4 regions of the Janthinobacterium sp. GW821-FHT03C08 genome follow, and region 4 is predicted to be linked to each of the others. Evidence: predicted binding sites of a transcription regulator. Region 4 holds the regulator's gene; each other region holds the start of a gene.
The links. Region 4 encodes FNR, which switches genes on or off when oxygen is low (the NO sensors DNR and NnrR bind a similar motif). Its sites were predicted from a motif close to TTGATNNNNATCAA; they were not measured.

Region 1: a site for FNR is predicted at 1,370-1,383, ahead of AC07VL_RS05800 (universal stress protein). Genes of this name have one in related genera too.
Region 2: a site for FNR is predicted at 1,737-1,750, ahead of AC07VL_RS26485 (serine protein kinase). Genes of this name have one in related genera too.
Region 3: a site for FNR is predicted at 1,779-1,792, ahead of AC07VL_RS02400 (universal stress protein). Genes of this name have one in related genera too.

The regions. Positions count from the first base shown of each region.
Region 1 covers NZ_JBWKUP010000003.1:295,729-299,528, reverse strand. Annotated here, with positions in the region: gene AC07VL_RS05810 (response regulator) at 1-241, shown strand, start outside; gene AC07VL_RS05805 (hypothetical protein) at 556-1,341, shown strand; gene AC07VL_RS05800 (universal stress protein) at 1,480-2,316, shown strand; gene AC07VL_RS05795 (NADP-dependent malic enzyme) at 2,374-3,800, opposite strand, start outside.
Region 2 covers NZ_JBWKUP010000026.1:22,970-26,769, forward strand. Annotated here, with positions in the region: gene AC07VL_RS26485 (serine protein kinase) at 1-1,576, opposite strand, end outside; gene AC07VL_RS26490 (chymotrypsin family serine protease) at 1,807-2,982, shown strand; gene AC07VL_RS26495 (hypothetical protein) at 3,136-3,462, shown strand; gene AC07VL_RS26500 (catalase) at 3,674-3,800, opposite strand, start outside.
Region 3 covers NZ_JBWKUP010000002.1:2,394-6,193, forward strand. Annotated here, with positions in the region: gene AC07VL_RS02390 (enoyl-CoA hydratase) at 1-326, opposite strand, end outside; gene AC07VL_RS02395 (MFS transporter) at 501-1,709, shown strand; gene AC07VL_RS02400 (universal stress protein) at 1,847-2,284, shown strand; gene mltA (murein transglycosylase A) at 2,319-3,557, opposite strand; gene AC07VL_RS02410 (hypothetical protein) at 3,607-3,753, shown strand; gene apaG (Co2+/Mg2+ efflux facilitator ApaG/CorD) at 3,787-3,800, opposite strand, start outside.
Region 4 covers NZ_JBWKUP010000009.1:243,422-247,221, reverse strand. Annotated here, with positions in the region: gene ccoG (cytochrome c oxidase accessory protein CcoG) at 1-786, shown strand, start outside; gene AC07VL_RS15140 (FixH family protein) at 840-1,364, shown strand; gene fnr (fumarate/nitrate reduction transcriptional regulator Fnr) at 1,367-2,125, opposite strand; gene AC07VL_RS15130 (response regulator) at 2,375-3,800, shown strand, end outside.

The DNA of each region.
Region 1 (3,800 bases), on a different contig from region 4:
GGGCGTAGCCATCCCGCTGGCCGGGCGTATCGTCGCCGTGGCCGACGTCTTCGACGCGCTGACCTCGGCCCGTCCCTACAAGCGCGCCTGGCCCGTGACGGACGCCGTAGCGTATTTGCAGGCGCAAAAAGACCGCCATTTCGAGCCGCATCTGGTCGACCTGTTCGTGCAGGAAATGCCCGCCATCGACGCCATCCGGCTGCGCTGGGCGGAAAAGGAGACCGGCCACACGGCGGCCTGAGAAGTGAACTCCCGCCACGGCCAGCGTTGTTGCGTCACACAAGGAAGTGTCGGACACGTTGGTGCCGACGCCGATGCAGACCACTGACATGGCAAAGAGTTCGCTGCCATTATGGGCGACTGGCCAACGCGCACATTGATATGCATCAATAAAAGCAAACACCAGCATGCCATGCTTTCCACTTGGCTCCGGCGGCACGCGCCGCATGGGCACAATTTATTTCACCAAAGAAATATTTCAATGGCGACATTTTCTATTTGGCATTAAAATCGGCGGCGCATTCTTGCCATCAACCCTCACCATTCCATACGACTATGCGTACACGCAGCAAGCTGGGAGCGACGCTCCTCGTGCTCATGCTATTACAGGCCTGTTCCAAAGGCAGCGACCATCGGCTCGATACCGGCCACGGCATGGAAGCCTACAAGACCTCCCTGCAGGAAGCGCTCAAGGACATGCCGGACAAGGAGCAGCGCGCCTATGACTGGGCCGTCAGCGATTTCAATCTGGAACAACTGCATGCCGGCTATCCCAACGGCACGCCGAAAGCCATCATCCGCGCCGAGCGCGACAAGGTGATCCGCGACGTGCCGGCCAAGCTGGCGCAGCTGGAAACGGCCAGGGCAGCGTATGTGGCCGGCCAGGCGGATTTATCGCGCATTACCGCCAGCGACGTGCACTTTACGATGGAAAAGGATTTTTTCGGCCTGCAGCCGACTGTCGTCGCCACCATCCACAACGGCAGCTCGCACGACCTGAGCAGCGTCAAGTTCGTCGCCCGCCTGTATGTCGACGACAAGCCCGAGCCCGTGGCGGAATCGGAGCTGTTCAGCAATTACAATAACGACAGCGGCAACAGCACCGGGCTGCGCCGCGGCGATGCCGTCAAGGCGCGCTTCCGTATCGGCTTCGTCTCCGGCGACGGCAACTGGAAAACCGTGGAAATCCAGCAAGCGAAAAAAACCCGCGCGGAACTCACCGTCTTGCCCGACTCGGCCACCGACACGGGCAACCGCAGCATTCTCGACGACCATGCCGCCAAGCAATACCAAGCCCTGCAAAACGCCTTGAACACGGCAAAGGGCTTGACGGAAATTTGATGCGGCCAGCCGCCTGCTGCCGCATTGATTGACCCAAATCAAGCCTCTCATCAAAAAACCGCCACCCGCCACGGCAATGCTGGACTTGTCCGCATTGCCGTTCTAGCCTTGTTGCCATCCTGACTAGCGAATGACACCATGGCCTACAAATCCATCCTCGTCCACGCCGACCTGTCGCGCCATGCGCCACGGCGCATCGCCATCGCGGCGCGGCTGGCGCACGCGCACCAGGCGCACCTGATCGGCGCGGCGATGACGGGCGTCTCGCGCCTGACCCTGGAAAACAACCGCGGCATGCGCGGCGACGCCGTGGCGGCGCACATCGCCGCCCTGTACGGGCGGGCGGAACAGGCGCTGGACCAGTTCGAAACCCTGGCGCGCCAGGCCGGCGCCGTCTCGCTGGAGCGGCGCCTGATCGAGGACGACGAAGATGGCGGCATGGCCGTCAGCGCCCGCTACAGCGACCTGACGGTGCTGAGCCAGCACGATGCCGGCGAAGCCCTGCCCGGCGCCATGCGCGACCTGGTGCCCTACGTGATGCTCAACGCGGCCCGGCCCGTGCTGATCGTGCCGCCCGGCGCCGATGGCGCGCAGGCAGGCGGCACGGTGGTGGTGGCCTGGGACGGCAGCATGGAGGCGACGCGCGCCATCGGCCACGCCCTGCCGCTCCTGCGCGCGGCGCGCCTGGTGGTGCTGGCCCTGCTGCACCCGCCCGCCGGCCACGCGCAGCCGGCGCGCCACCCGGGCACCGACATCGCCGCCTACCTGAGCCGCCACGGCGTGCCCGTCGAGGTGCGCTCGTCCGTCACCACGGGCGACATCGGTGCGGCCCTGCTGGCCATGGCGGCCGAGGTGCATGCGGACCTGCTGGTGATGGGCGGCTACGGCCATGCGCGCTTCCGCGAAATTTTATTGGGCGGCGTCACGGAAACGGTGCTGCGCCAGATGACCGTACCCGTGCTGATGGCGCACTGACGTCAAAAAGCCGCGCCACCCTGGCGGATGGCGCGGCTTTAACTGCACTGCTGGCGCTTAGACTTTGCGCTGTGCCACGGCGTCGACCACGCACAGGGCCGTCATGTTGACGATACGGCGCACGGTGGCCGATGGCGTCAGGATGTGCACGGGCTTGGCGCAACCGAGCAGGATCGGGCCCACGGCGATGCCGTTGCCGGCCGCCGTCTTGACCAGGTTGTAGGCGATGTTGGCGGACTCGATGTTCGGCATGACGAGCAGGTTGGCGTCGTGCTTGAGGTCCGAGTTCGGCATCAGCTTGTGGCGCAGCTTGCTGTCCAGGGCCGTGTCGCCGTGCATCTCGCCGTCGATTTCCAGGTCCGGCGCGCGTTCCTTGATGATGGCCAGGGCGGCGCGCATCTTCTGCGCCGAGGCGCTGTCGCTGGAACCGAAGTTCGAGTGCGACAGCAGGGCCGCGCGCGGCGACAGGCCGAAGCGGGTCATCTCTTCGGCGGCCATGATGGTGATCTCGGCCAGCTGCTCGGCGTCCGGGTTTTCGTTGACGTGCGTGTCGACCATCACCAGCTGGCGTTCCGGCATGATCAGCACGTTCATGGCGGCGTAGACATTGCTGCCGGCGCGCTTGCCCAGCACCTGGTCGATGTATTTCAGGTGCAGCTGGGTAGTGCCGAAGGTGCCGCAGATCATGCCGTCCGCGTCGCCCTTGTGGATCATCATGGAACCGATCAGCGTGTGGCGGCGGCGCATTTCCAGTTTCGCGTATTCCTCGGTGACGCCCTTGCGGCTGGTCATGTCGTAGTACGTATTCCAGTAATCGCGATAGCGCTCGTCGAAGTCCGGGTTGATGACGTCGAAGTCGACGCCCTGCTTGAGGCGCAGGCCGAACTTCTGGATGCGCGCTTCGAGCACGGGCGGACGGCCCACGAGGATGGGGCGCGCCAGTTTTTCATCGACCACCACTTGCACGGCGCGCAGCACGCGCTCTTCTTCGCCTTCGGCGTAGACGATGCGTTTCAGGTCGGCCGGCGTGGACTTGGCCATCAGGAACAGCGGCTTCATGAAGGTGCCGCTGCGGTAGACGAATTGCTGCAGGCTGTCCGCGTACGCTTGCAAGTCCTTGATCGGACGCGTGGCAACGCCGGAATCCTCGGCCGCCTTGGCCACGGCTGGCGCGATCTTGATCAGGAGGCGCGGATCGAACGGCATCGGGATCAGGTATTCAGGACCGAAGGACAGGTTGCTGATGCCATACGTGGTGGCGACGATGTCCGACTGCTCGGCATGCGCCAGGTCGGCGATGGCGTGCACGACGGCAATTTCCATCTCGCGCGTGATGGTGGTGGCGCCGCAATCGAGGGCGCCGCGGAAGATGTACGGGAAGCACAGCACGTTGTTGACCTGGTTCGGATAATCCGAACGGCCCGTGGCGATGATGGCGTCGCTGCGCACGGCCTTGACTTCTTCCGGCAGGATTTCCGGATTCG
Region 2 (3,800 bases), on a different contig from region 4:
ACGAGACGAACAGGGCCTTGTGCACGTCGGCCTTGACCCAGCGGTTATAAAAATCCTTGCGCGTCAGGACGAGGTAATCGATCCACTTGCGCTTGCGACGCGGTTCGATGCGGGCATCGCTGTCGATGCCATCCTTCAGGGCCAGCAGCACGTCCATCGTGGACAGGCTGTTGCGCCGGGCGGCGATGATGGCGTGCGACAGGGCATTGATGACGAAGCGGGGCGAGACGCCCGACAGGCCTTCGTCGGGCGCCTTGTCGCGCTCGCGGATGCGCCTGACCTCGGCATGGGGCAGGTCCTCGACGTCCTCGTCGGCATAGATACGCAGCTTCTTGACCAGTTCCGCTTCCTTTTCCTCGCCTTCGGACAGGCGGCTCAGGATGGCGAACACGGCCGCCGCATGCAGCACGTGCGGGTCCAGGTGCACGTCGCGGAAGGCGGGCGCGGCCGAGCGGATCAGCTTGCGGTAGATGCGCGCTTCCTCGCGGTAGTTGAGCGTGTACGGCACTTGCACGATGACCATGCGGTCGAGCAGCGCCTCGTTTTCGCTTTCTTGCAAGAATTTGCGAAATTCCGCTAGGTTCGTGTGGGCAACGATGGTTTCGTCGAGGTAAATCAGGGGAAAGCGCGACACCTTGACATTCCTTTCCTGCGTCAGGGTCAGCAGCAGGTAGAGGAATTCCCGCTTGACCTTGAGGATTTCGATCATTTCCAGCATGCCGCGGCTGGCGGCATACACGGCGCCCGACCACGACCAGGCGCGCGGGTCGCCCTCGTCGCCGTACTGCGCCACCTTCGACAGGTCGACGGAACCGACCAGGTCGGCCAGGTCGGCCGTGGTGGGATCGTGCGGCGCATACGTGCCGATGCCGCAGCGTCCCGCTTCCGACAGGTACAGCTGTTCCACGGGCATGCGCAGGAAGTCGCCCCCGTAGTGCTCCTCCAGCCGCGCCCGGCAATGGGGACACAGTTCGCCCTGCAGTTCGACGCCGTAGCTGGCGCGAAAGTCCGCGCGCATGCCGTGCGGCACCAGGTGCAGCGGCGATTCGTGCACGGGGCAGCCGCCGATGCCGTACAGCGCGCCCTCGGCGCTGTGGCTGTATTCTTCCAGGCCCCGCTTGAGCAGGATGACCATGGTCGACTTGCCGCCAGACGGCGGCCCCAGCAACAGCAGCATGCGCCGTCCCACTTCGGAACCGGCAGCCGCCGCCTTGAAATACGCGGCCACGCGGTCGATCGCTTCGTCGATGCCGAACAGCTCGTCGTCGAACAGGCGGCAGCGGAAGCGGCCGCTGTCGTCCGTCTGGCCATTCCAGCGCATCATGTCCCACAAATACTGGTGGGCGCTGCGCGCCTGCAGGGCCGCGCCGGCCGGCACGATGTGTTCGAGGAAATCGGCAAAGCTGCCGCGCCAGGGGCTGAGGCGGTGTTGCGCCGCGTAGCTGGCCATGCCGTGCACGAAGCGGGCGCGCTGCCCCTCGCCATCAGGCGCGCCGTCCTGCGCGCCGCTGCCTGCCGCACCATCGTGCTTACCGAGACTCGTCATCGTGTCCTCTTCGCCGCCGTTGCGTCCCATGGCATGCCCTGCACGCCGTGGGACGGGTCGCCCCCTGCCTGTCGATCAAGTATACGGCGCCGTCACTGTACGCACGCCTGATCTTGCTCAAGCTTGAAAACGGAACTATTCGCGCCGTGTTTCACCCATGCGCGGGCGGCGCGGCCCGCGCCTGCGCGGTTCAATCCAGATCAATACCGGGCGCCGCCGTCGGCCCACACTGGACATTCCGAACGACCCACGAGGAGAACATGATGATCGACAATGGTTTCAGCGCCCCGCCCGGCAATGCCGGCAGGGGCCAGGCTGCGGACGACGAAGAGGCCTTCCAGCAGTTTGCCGCGCCGGGCGACGGCGACGGCATGATCGAGAGCGCCTCCGTTTCGGAAGTGCCCGATGCCTTGAGCGGCGTCAGCATGGAGTTGTTGGAAATCAAGCGCAGCATCGAGGATGGCATGCGCCAGGCCATTTCCCAGGCGGCGGGGGTGCGCGCCGCCGACGCCTTCAGCGATGCGGGCAATATCCAGGGCGTGTCCATCGGCCTGGGCGAGGGCGCCAGCGACAGTTCCTCGGGCGAGCCGGGCATGCCGGCCCTGACCCTGTACGTGGCCGAACCCACCTCCGTCGACCGCGCCAAGGCCGCCATCGTGGGTGCCATGGGGGTGCGCGCCGTGGCCAGCGACAATGTGCCCGTGAATATCGTCGTCACGGGCGTGATCGATGCGCAGCCCCACCGTTTCCGGCTGCGTCCGGCGCCGGGCGGGGTGTCCGTGGGCCACTTCCGCATCACGGCGGGCACCATCGGCTGCCTGGCCGTGGGCCGCACGCCGCCGCGCACGACCCGTTTGATGATCCTGAGCAATAACCACGTCCTGGCCAATTCGAATGGCGGCGTGTTCAACGACTGCATCGTGCAGCCCGGCCCCATCGACGGCGGCCGCTGCCCGCAGGACCAGGTGGCCGTGCTGGAACGCTTCGTGCCCATCAATTTCAGCGGCGGCGTCAATTTCGTCGATTGCGCCACCGGCTGGGCCTGGCCCGACCGCGTGCGGCCCGAGCTGGTCTACCTGAGCGGCGGCGTGCCCGCGTATTTCCGCATCAGCAATGCGCTCGTGGCGCCCGCGCTGGGCATGCTGGTCGGCAAATCCGGGCGTACCACGCAATTGACGCAGGGCCGCATCACGGGCCTGGGCGCCACCATCAACGTCAATTACGGCGGCGGCAGGATCGCGCTGTTCCAGGACCAGATCGCCATCACGGGCGTCAGCGGTCCCTTCAGCGCCGGCGGCGACTCCGGCTCGTCCATCTGGACCTGGAACCAGCAGCGCAATCCCGTCGGCCTGCTGTTTGCCGGCGGCAACAACATCACCTTCGCCAACCAGATGCGCCGCGTGGTGGTGGCGCTCGACATCAACCTGTACACCTGACGGACGGGACGGCGCAAACGGCCTTGCAGGGCGCGCTCCCTTGCACGATGATGCTACTGCGGGGGGCCGCAGCCGCGCGGGGCAGGGGCCGGCGTAGGGTGCTGCAACGCCGGATGGCCGGGTGTATGATGGAGTGCATCAGGAGGGTGTGTCATGTCAAACAGTAAATTCACACAATCGCCATACGCTGTCTTCGAGGACGCCGCCATGCCGTATGTGCCGGACGCGCTCCCGGGCCAGGGACCGTTTGCCCCTGCCGCGCCCTCGGGCCGCCTGGAAGCGGCAAGGCGGCGCAACGAGCGGGCGCTGATGGCCATCGACGGCGTCGAAGGCGTCAGCCTGGGACAGACCGCCATCGGCAGGGAAGCGCTTGTCGTGTACCTGCGCGACCCGTCCGTCAAGCGGCGCGTGCCCCGGCAGGTGGAGGGATATCCGGTCGAAACGAGCATCACGGGCCAGATCGATATCCAGCGCTGGTAGGCAAGCCGGCCTGACGGCGGGGCCATCAGGTCATCAGGACGCCGGCACGACAGGTGGCGGCGCGGCGTGAAGGCGGGGCTTGCCGCGCGCGGCAGGTGGACAGGCGCGCCCGCGGGCCTGCATGGCCAGCCATCCCGGCCTGGCCATGCCTTCCAGCTTGCTCGCCTGCGTGCTCGTACTCTTTCGTACTCTTTCCTGCCGATTTGCCTGCTTATTTGCTCAGGCGGCCGATCGCCTCGGCCACGCCCGCGCCATAGGCCGGGTCGCACAGGGTGCAGTTGCCGATGTGGCGCTGCTTGACCTGCTGCGAGGCGCCCGAGATGGCGCGCGCCGTGTTG
Region 3 (3,800 bases), on a different contig from region 4:
CCACCCAGTGCATAACCAGCCACCGCACCCACCACGGGCTTGCGCACGCGCAAGATATGCTCCCAATTGCGGCTGATGTAAGCCTGGGTAAAGGTGTCGGGATAGGTATAGTCGGCCATGGCGGCGATATCGGCGCCGGCGGCAAAGGCTTTTTCACTGCCCGTGAGCACGATGCAGCCGATATTCTCGTCGGCGTCGAACTTGAGCAGCGCATCGCCTAGCTCATTCATCATGTTGTCGTTCAAGGCGTTCAAGGCCTTGGGGCGGTTCAGGCGGATGACCGCCACTTTCTCCTGGATATCGATGATCAAGTCTTCGTATTGCATAGTGTCTCCTCTGGATGAACGCGGTAGCGACGATTGTAGCGGCTAACGGCAGCGGCGCGACAGGCGCACTGTTATTATTCTGAGCCTGATCCTTTTCAAATCGAGCAGCAAATTTCCTCCTCTCTACTCCAGTCACTGGCCGGCCGCCTGCGCGGCGATGGCAGCGCCGCCAGCGTGAATTTTCGCCGCCTGTGGTTCAGCAATGGCCTCAATTGTTTCGGCGCCCAGATCACCTCGCTGGCCCTGCCCCTGTGCGCGGTATTGTTATTACATGCGACACCGGAACAGATGGGCGTGCTCGTCGCACTGCAGGCGCTGCCGTTCGCCCTCTTCGGCTTGCCCGTCGGCGTGCTGCTGGACCGGCGCAGCAAGCATCCGATCATGCTGTTCAGCGAAAGCATGTCGGGCCTGGCCCTGGCCAGCGTGGCCGTCGCCTACTGGTGTGGCGTGCTGTCGATGCCATGGTTATATGTAGTGGGATTCATCATCGGCACGGGTTTTGTCGTGGGCGGCGGCGCCGAACAGGTGTTTCTGACCTTCCTCGTGGGCCGCGATGGCTTGATCGATGCACAATCGAAATTTGCCGCCACCGAATCGGCATCGCGCCTGATCGGCCCCGGCCTGGCCGGGGTGCTCGTGCAATTGCTGTCGGCGCCCGTCGCCATCCTGTGCACGGCCTGCGGCTACCTGATTTCCGTGTTTAATCTGCGCGCCATGAGCGTACGCGATCCACGCCCCGCCCCCTCCGACAAGCACGCCCTGCGCGACATTGCCGACGGTTTGCTGTTCGTCTGGCGCGAACCGCTGCTGCGCGCGCTGGCCTGGGGTGCCGGCATCTGGCACTTTTTGTTTTATGCCAGCATGGCCCTGGCGGTGCTGTTTGCCACGCATGACCTGGGCATGAGTCCCGGCGTACTGGGCATGACGCAGATGCTGGGCGGCGCCGGCGTACTGCTCAGCGCTTTCATCGTCAAGCCGCTGACCCGGCGCTACGGCAGCGGCCGCACCATCCTCATCGGCCTGGCGTCCACGTCCGTATGTTTTGCCCTGACGCCTGCCATTCCCGCCCTGCTGTTCGGCAGCGCGGCCGCCACCGCCGTGGCGTATGCCGTGCTGATGTTCTTTTTTGATTGCGGCGTGATGCTGTTCTTTATTCCCTACCTGGGCTTGCGTCAGAAGGTCACGCCCGATGCCATGCTGGGACGCATGACATCGACCATGCGCTTCCTGACGGTGGCGACGGCGCCGCTGGGCGCGCTGGCCGCCGGCTGGGTGGCGGAACACTTTGGCGTGCGCAATGGCCTTGCCTGCATCGCGGCCGGCAGCATCGCGCTGACGGTCGCCATGGTGTGGGGCACGCCGCTGCGTAGCGTGCGCACCTGAAGCATGGAACGGGCATACACTGCCAAAAGATTGCCTTGGCGACACTATTCATGCCAAAGCCTGTGAGGTTTGATTTACATCAAGGTTTTAATTGATGTAAATCCATAAGCTGTCTGACATCACTTGAGGAGCACGCCATGTTTAACACCATCTTATTTCCCACCGACGGCTCGCCGTTGTCCGACAAAGCCGCCGAGACGGCCCTCGCCTTCGCCCAGCTGAACAAGGCCAAACTGGTCGCCATCAGCGTGGTGCAGCCGTTCCCGTTTTCGCCGATGGCGGACGGCGGCATCGTGCTCGATGCCAGCCTGTATGAGCAGCAGATGCAGGAAGCGTCGCAGCGGGCGATCGACAAGATCGGCGAAGCGGCGCGTGCCGCCGGCGTCCCGTTCGAAGGCGTGGTCGCCGTCTCGCCCAGCCCGCATGAAGAGATCGTGAATGCGGCGCAAACCTATCAGTGCGACATCATCCTGATGGCCTCGCATGGGCGCAAGGGCTTGAACAAGCTGTTTGTCGGCAGCGAAACGCAAAAAGTGCTGGCGCACACACACTTGCCGGTGATGGTTTTACGCTAAGCGGCAGCACCCCTCCCGGCGCCGCCCTGATGCCTTAGCGCGCCGGCGCCTGCTTCGGCAACAACACCCACACGGCGCCGCTCTGCTTCATGCGGCCCGCGTTTTCCGCCGCTTCCGCGCCAAAGCCAAAGAAATAGTCGACACGGATGGGGCCGCGAATGGCGCCGCCCGTATCCTGCGCCATCACCAGGCGCTGCATGGGGATGTCGCTGTTGGCTTGCGTGGTGGCAAGGAACACGGGCACGCCCAGCGGCACATAACGCGAATCGATAGCCACCGAGCGCTGCGGCGTCAGCGGCACGCCCAGCGCGCCCTTCGGCCCCACTTTCGGATCGGGCAAGCGCTCTTCCTTGAAAAACACATAGCTGGGATTGGCATTGAACAGCTCATCCTTGCGCGTGGGATGGCCGGCGATCCACGCCTTGATGCCCTGCGCGGACGCCTGGCTCATGGTCAGCTCGCCCTTATCGACCAGATAACGGCCGATGGATTTGTAGGGATGGCCGTTCTGGTCCGCATACGCCACGCGCACGGTTTCCTGCGTATCCGTCAGCTGCACCCGGCCGGAACCTTGCACTTGCAGGAAAAACGCTTCCACCTCGTCGTCGACCCACAGCAATTCCTTGCCGGAGACGGCCGTGGCGCGCTCGATGTCGGCGCGCGTGGCATACGGCACCACTTTCTTGCCCACCAACTTGCCCCGCAGGCGCATGTTTTTCAATTCCGGATACACACCGGCCAGGTCGACTGTAACGAGGTCATCCGGCACCTTGTACAGCGGCGTCTGGTATGGTCCGCCACGCTTGCGCGCGCCATGCAGCAACGGTTCATAATAGCCCGTGACGAGGCCCGTACTGGCACCATCGGCAGCGATGACTTGATTCGGCACAAAGAAGGTTTCAAAAAACAGGCGGATGGCCTTGTCGCTGTCGGCATTCACCTGGCGCGCGATCGTGCACGGCTCCTTCCAGTCGGGCCGCTTGACCAGCACGCCGCACGAAGCCATGAAGGCAGGCCAGGCAGCGCGCAAGTCGTCGCGCCCCCAGCCAGGCAAGGCGGAAAACTTGGCCGGACTGAAGGTCGGCGCGGCCGCGTCAGTGGCATCCTTGGCATCCTTGACGTCGGCCGGTTTGGCCGGCACCGGCTTGACGACGGACGGCGCAATCGCCGGCTCCTTGCCGCCGGAAGCTCCGGGCGCGGCGGGAGGCGTGGTACAGGCGGACAGCGCGAGCGCGACGCCGCCGATGGAAACGAGTAGACTACCGCGTGTCAATAAACGACGGTTCAATAATAAGCTGCGTGTAAATAACATAGGGGTGCGTATGTGGATCTTGATGATAGAGGCGCTGGTAGCGTTCTTCTTGCTGGCATTTATAGTCTGGTGGACCATGTATTCAGGCAAGAAGTCCACGCCGCCCGCCCGCAAACAGCTCAGCGAAGAGCGGGACGCCACCGAAAAACTGAAGTGAGCGGCGCAAGTCCGCTCCATCTGGTCTGATTAATTAATGCAGGGTGC
Region 4 (3,800 bases):
GCGGGCTGGCTGCGCGAGCAGGTGTGCAAGTACATGTGCCCCTACGCGCGCTTCCAGAGCGCCATGTTCGACCAGGATACCCTGATCATCACCTACGATGCCAAGCGGGGCGAACCGCGCGGCGCGCTGAACAAGAAGGCGCCCGATGCCAAGCTGGGCGACTGCATCGACTGCACCCTGTGCGTGCAGGTGTGTCCGACCGGCATCGATATCCGCAACGGCCTGCAGTATGAATGCATCGGCTGCGCCGCCTGCGTGGATGCCTGCAACAGCGTGATGGACAAGGTCGACCGGCCCCGTGGCCTGGTACGCTACAGTACCGACCATGCGATGGAAAACAACTTCAACTCGCAGCAGATCCGCCGGCGCGCCATGCGCCCGCGCGTGCTGATCTACACGTCCATCCTGGCCCTGATCATCATCGCCGTGTGTACCTCGCTGGCCCTGCGCACGCCATTGAAAATGGACGTGATCCGCGACCGCGGCTCCATGGGACGCGAAGTGGAAGACGGCATGATCGAGAACGTCTACCGCCTGCAGATCATGAACACCTCGGAGCAAAGCCAGCATTTCAGGATCAGCGTCTCCGGCCTGCCGGGCCTGACCCTGCTGACGCGCGACGAAGTGACCCTGCAGCCGACGGAAACCCTGGGCTGGCCCATCCGCCTGCGCGTGCCGCACGGCGTGGGCGAGAAGGGCTCGAACAAGATTGCCATCGAACTGCAATCGCTGGACGACCCGTCGCTGCATGTGCGGGAAAACGCGGTGTTCATCGTGCCGCGGTAATGTAGGAAGGCCAATCCCCGCATGGGGATTGGCCGCTTAAACAGGAGAATAAAATGTCCGACAGTCTGAAACTGCAAGCCCCCGTGGCGCCCTGGTACAAGCATCGCTGGCCATGGCTGCTGATGGTCGGCCCCGGCCTGTCCGTCGTCGTCGGCAGCTGCATGGCGTATATCGCGTTTACGCAGCCGGACGCGCTGGTGGTGGGCGATTATTACAAGCAGGGCAAGGCCATCAACCAGGACTTGCGGCGCGATACGGTTGCCAGCAACCTGGCGATGGATACGCGCCTGTCCTACGACGTGGCGCAGGCGCGCCTGAGCGGCGCCGTGCACAGCTTCGGCAAGGCTTACCAGGCGCCCTTGCAGCTGCACCTGGCGCATGCGACGTTGCCGGAGAAGGATATCAGGCTGCTGGTGCAGCCCGATGCGGCCGGCAATTTCTCGGTGGCCCTGCCGATGCTCGAGCGCAGCCGCTGGCAGGTGCTGGTGGAAAACGACAAGCGCGAATGGCGCCTGTCCGGCATCTGGACCTGGCCCCTGCAGCGCAGCATCGCGCTGCACGCGGACGAGGAACTGTAGGCCTATTTACAAGTATCCGTGCCGGCCGTAATGGCTTTCAATTTCGCGGGCTGCAGGATTTCAATTTCGCGATTAGAGACGCGCAGCCAGCCTTCCTTCTTGAATTTCGACAATAAACGGCTGACGCTCTCGATGGTCAGTCCCAGGTAATTGCCGATTTCCTCGCGCGACATGCGCAGCTGGAACTTGCTGCCCGAGTAGCCCCGCGCCTCGTAGCGCGACGCCAGGTTGACGATGAAGGCGGCAAAGCGCTGCGTCGCCTGCATATTGCCCAGCAACAGCATCACGCTTTGCTCGCGCGTGATTTCCTGGCTCATCATGCGATGGAAATGCCGCAGCAGCGTGGGCATATTGCCCAGCAATTGTTCCAGGCTGGAAAACGGGATTTCACACACTTCGCTGTCTTCCAGCGCCACGGCATTGCAGTGGTGGCGGTCGGCGCTGATGGCGTCCATGCCCAGCAGTTCGCCAGCCATCTGGAAACCCGTCACCTGTTCTTCGCCGCCTGGATTGATCTGGTACGTCTTGAAGTGGCCCAGGCGGATGGCGTACAGGTTCTGGAACGAGTCGCCGATGCGGAACAGCGAGGCGCCGCGCGCGACCTTGCGGCGGCGGCCGATGATCTGGTCGAGCCGGTCCATGTCGCCCACGTCGAGTCCCATCGGCAGGCACAATTGATGCATGCTGCACGTCGAGCAGCGCGCACGCAACGCTTCCACGTTCACGGCGGGCACGGCTGGAGAGAGTAGCGCTTCTGTCATGTCAGACCCTTTTAGAAAATGCAATAACAAGTTTACTGCATAGTGCGTTGCCATGTGCCAATTTCACGGCAATTCACCGTAATTTCGCTGAATAAACGACGTCCGGCATTTAATTTTATGGCAACATCGTCAAAAGCCCGTTCCAGCGCGGAAAATTACGCGGCCTGCGCTTGCCAAGTTGAAGTATTGATAGGAAAATTCCTGACAGCATTATCTGCCGCCTGTGCCTCCGGGTACTCAAAGGAAATCATGAAGCCTCTCGGCATTAAAGCAAAAGTCGCGCTGGCCACCAGCCTGACCTCGATCGCCATGATCGCCGTGGTCACCGTGGTGCAGGTCAAGCACATGCGCGACGATTTCACGCAAGTGCTGCTGAGCCAGCAAACGGCGCTGATCGAGCGCACGGCCGAGGAACTCGACGACAAGCTGGCCATGCTGCTCGACATCGTCACCCAGACGGCGCGCCACCAGCCGCCCGCCCTGATGGCCGACGCCGGCGCATTGCGTGACTACTACACGCAGCGCACCATGCTGGCCCTGTTCGACGACGTGCTCGTGCTCGATACGCAGGGCAAGGTGGTGGCCAACGTGCCCGAGGTGCAGGGGCGCAACGGCACCGACGTAGCCGACCGCGGCTATTTCCAGACCGTCATGCGCACCAAGCAGGCCATGATCACGGAACCGATGCTGGGCAAGACCAGCCATTTGCCCATCGTGCAGATGGTCGCCCCCGTGCTGGACAACAACGGCGAGGTGGCCGGCATCGTCATCGGCGTGCTGCGCCTGTACAAGGACAACATGCTGGGGCGTTTGCGCACGGCCAAGGTGGGCAAGAGCGGCTATTTTTTCATCCTCACGCGCGAAGCCGTGCCCCGCTACGTGCTGCATCCCGACCCCAGCCGTTTGCTGCAGCCGCGCGCGGCGGGCGCCAACGTCGTCACCACGCAGCTGCTCAAGGAAGACGGCGAAGGCAGCATGGTCAGCACCAACAGCCGCGGCATCACGGGCGTCAACAGCTTCAAGCGCTTGAAGTCGGTGAACTGGCTGCTGGCCGCCTCGCTGCCCGTGGCCGATGCCTTCGAACCATTCGACGGCGTGCTGTCGCGCCTGGTGCTGTGGAGCATCTGCGCCTCGCTGCTGGCCGCGGCCGTGCTGGGCTGGGTGACCGTGCGCCTGCTGTCGCCCCTGGTGCGCCTGCGCGACACGCTGCTGTCCCTGCGCGCCTCGGGCAAGCGCTTTACCCCCGTGCCGGTGCAGCAGCGCGACGAGATCGGCGAACTGACGGAGGCGTTCAACGGCCTGATGAGCGAGCGCGACCGGCTGCAGCAGGAGGTCGAGACGCGCGCCCTGGAGCTGGAGCAGGAACGCGACCGCGCCGAGGCGGCCAACCGCGCCAAGAGCGACTTCGTCGCCAACATGAGCCATGAAATCCGCACGCCCCTGAACGCCGTGCTGGGCATGGTGTATCTGTTGGGAAATACCAAGCTCAACATCGAACAGCGCAAGTACCTGACCATGGTACGCGTGGCGGGGCAGTCCCTGTTGGGCATCCTCAACGATGTGCTCGATTTTTCCAAGATCGAGGCGCGCCGCATGGACTTGTCGCCCGTCGAATTCGACCTCGACGAGGTCATGAATACGCTGGCCACGACGATGACCATGAACGCGGGCGAGA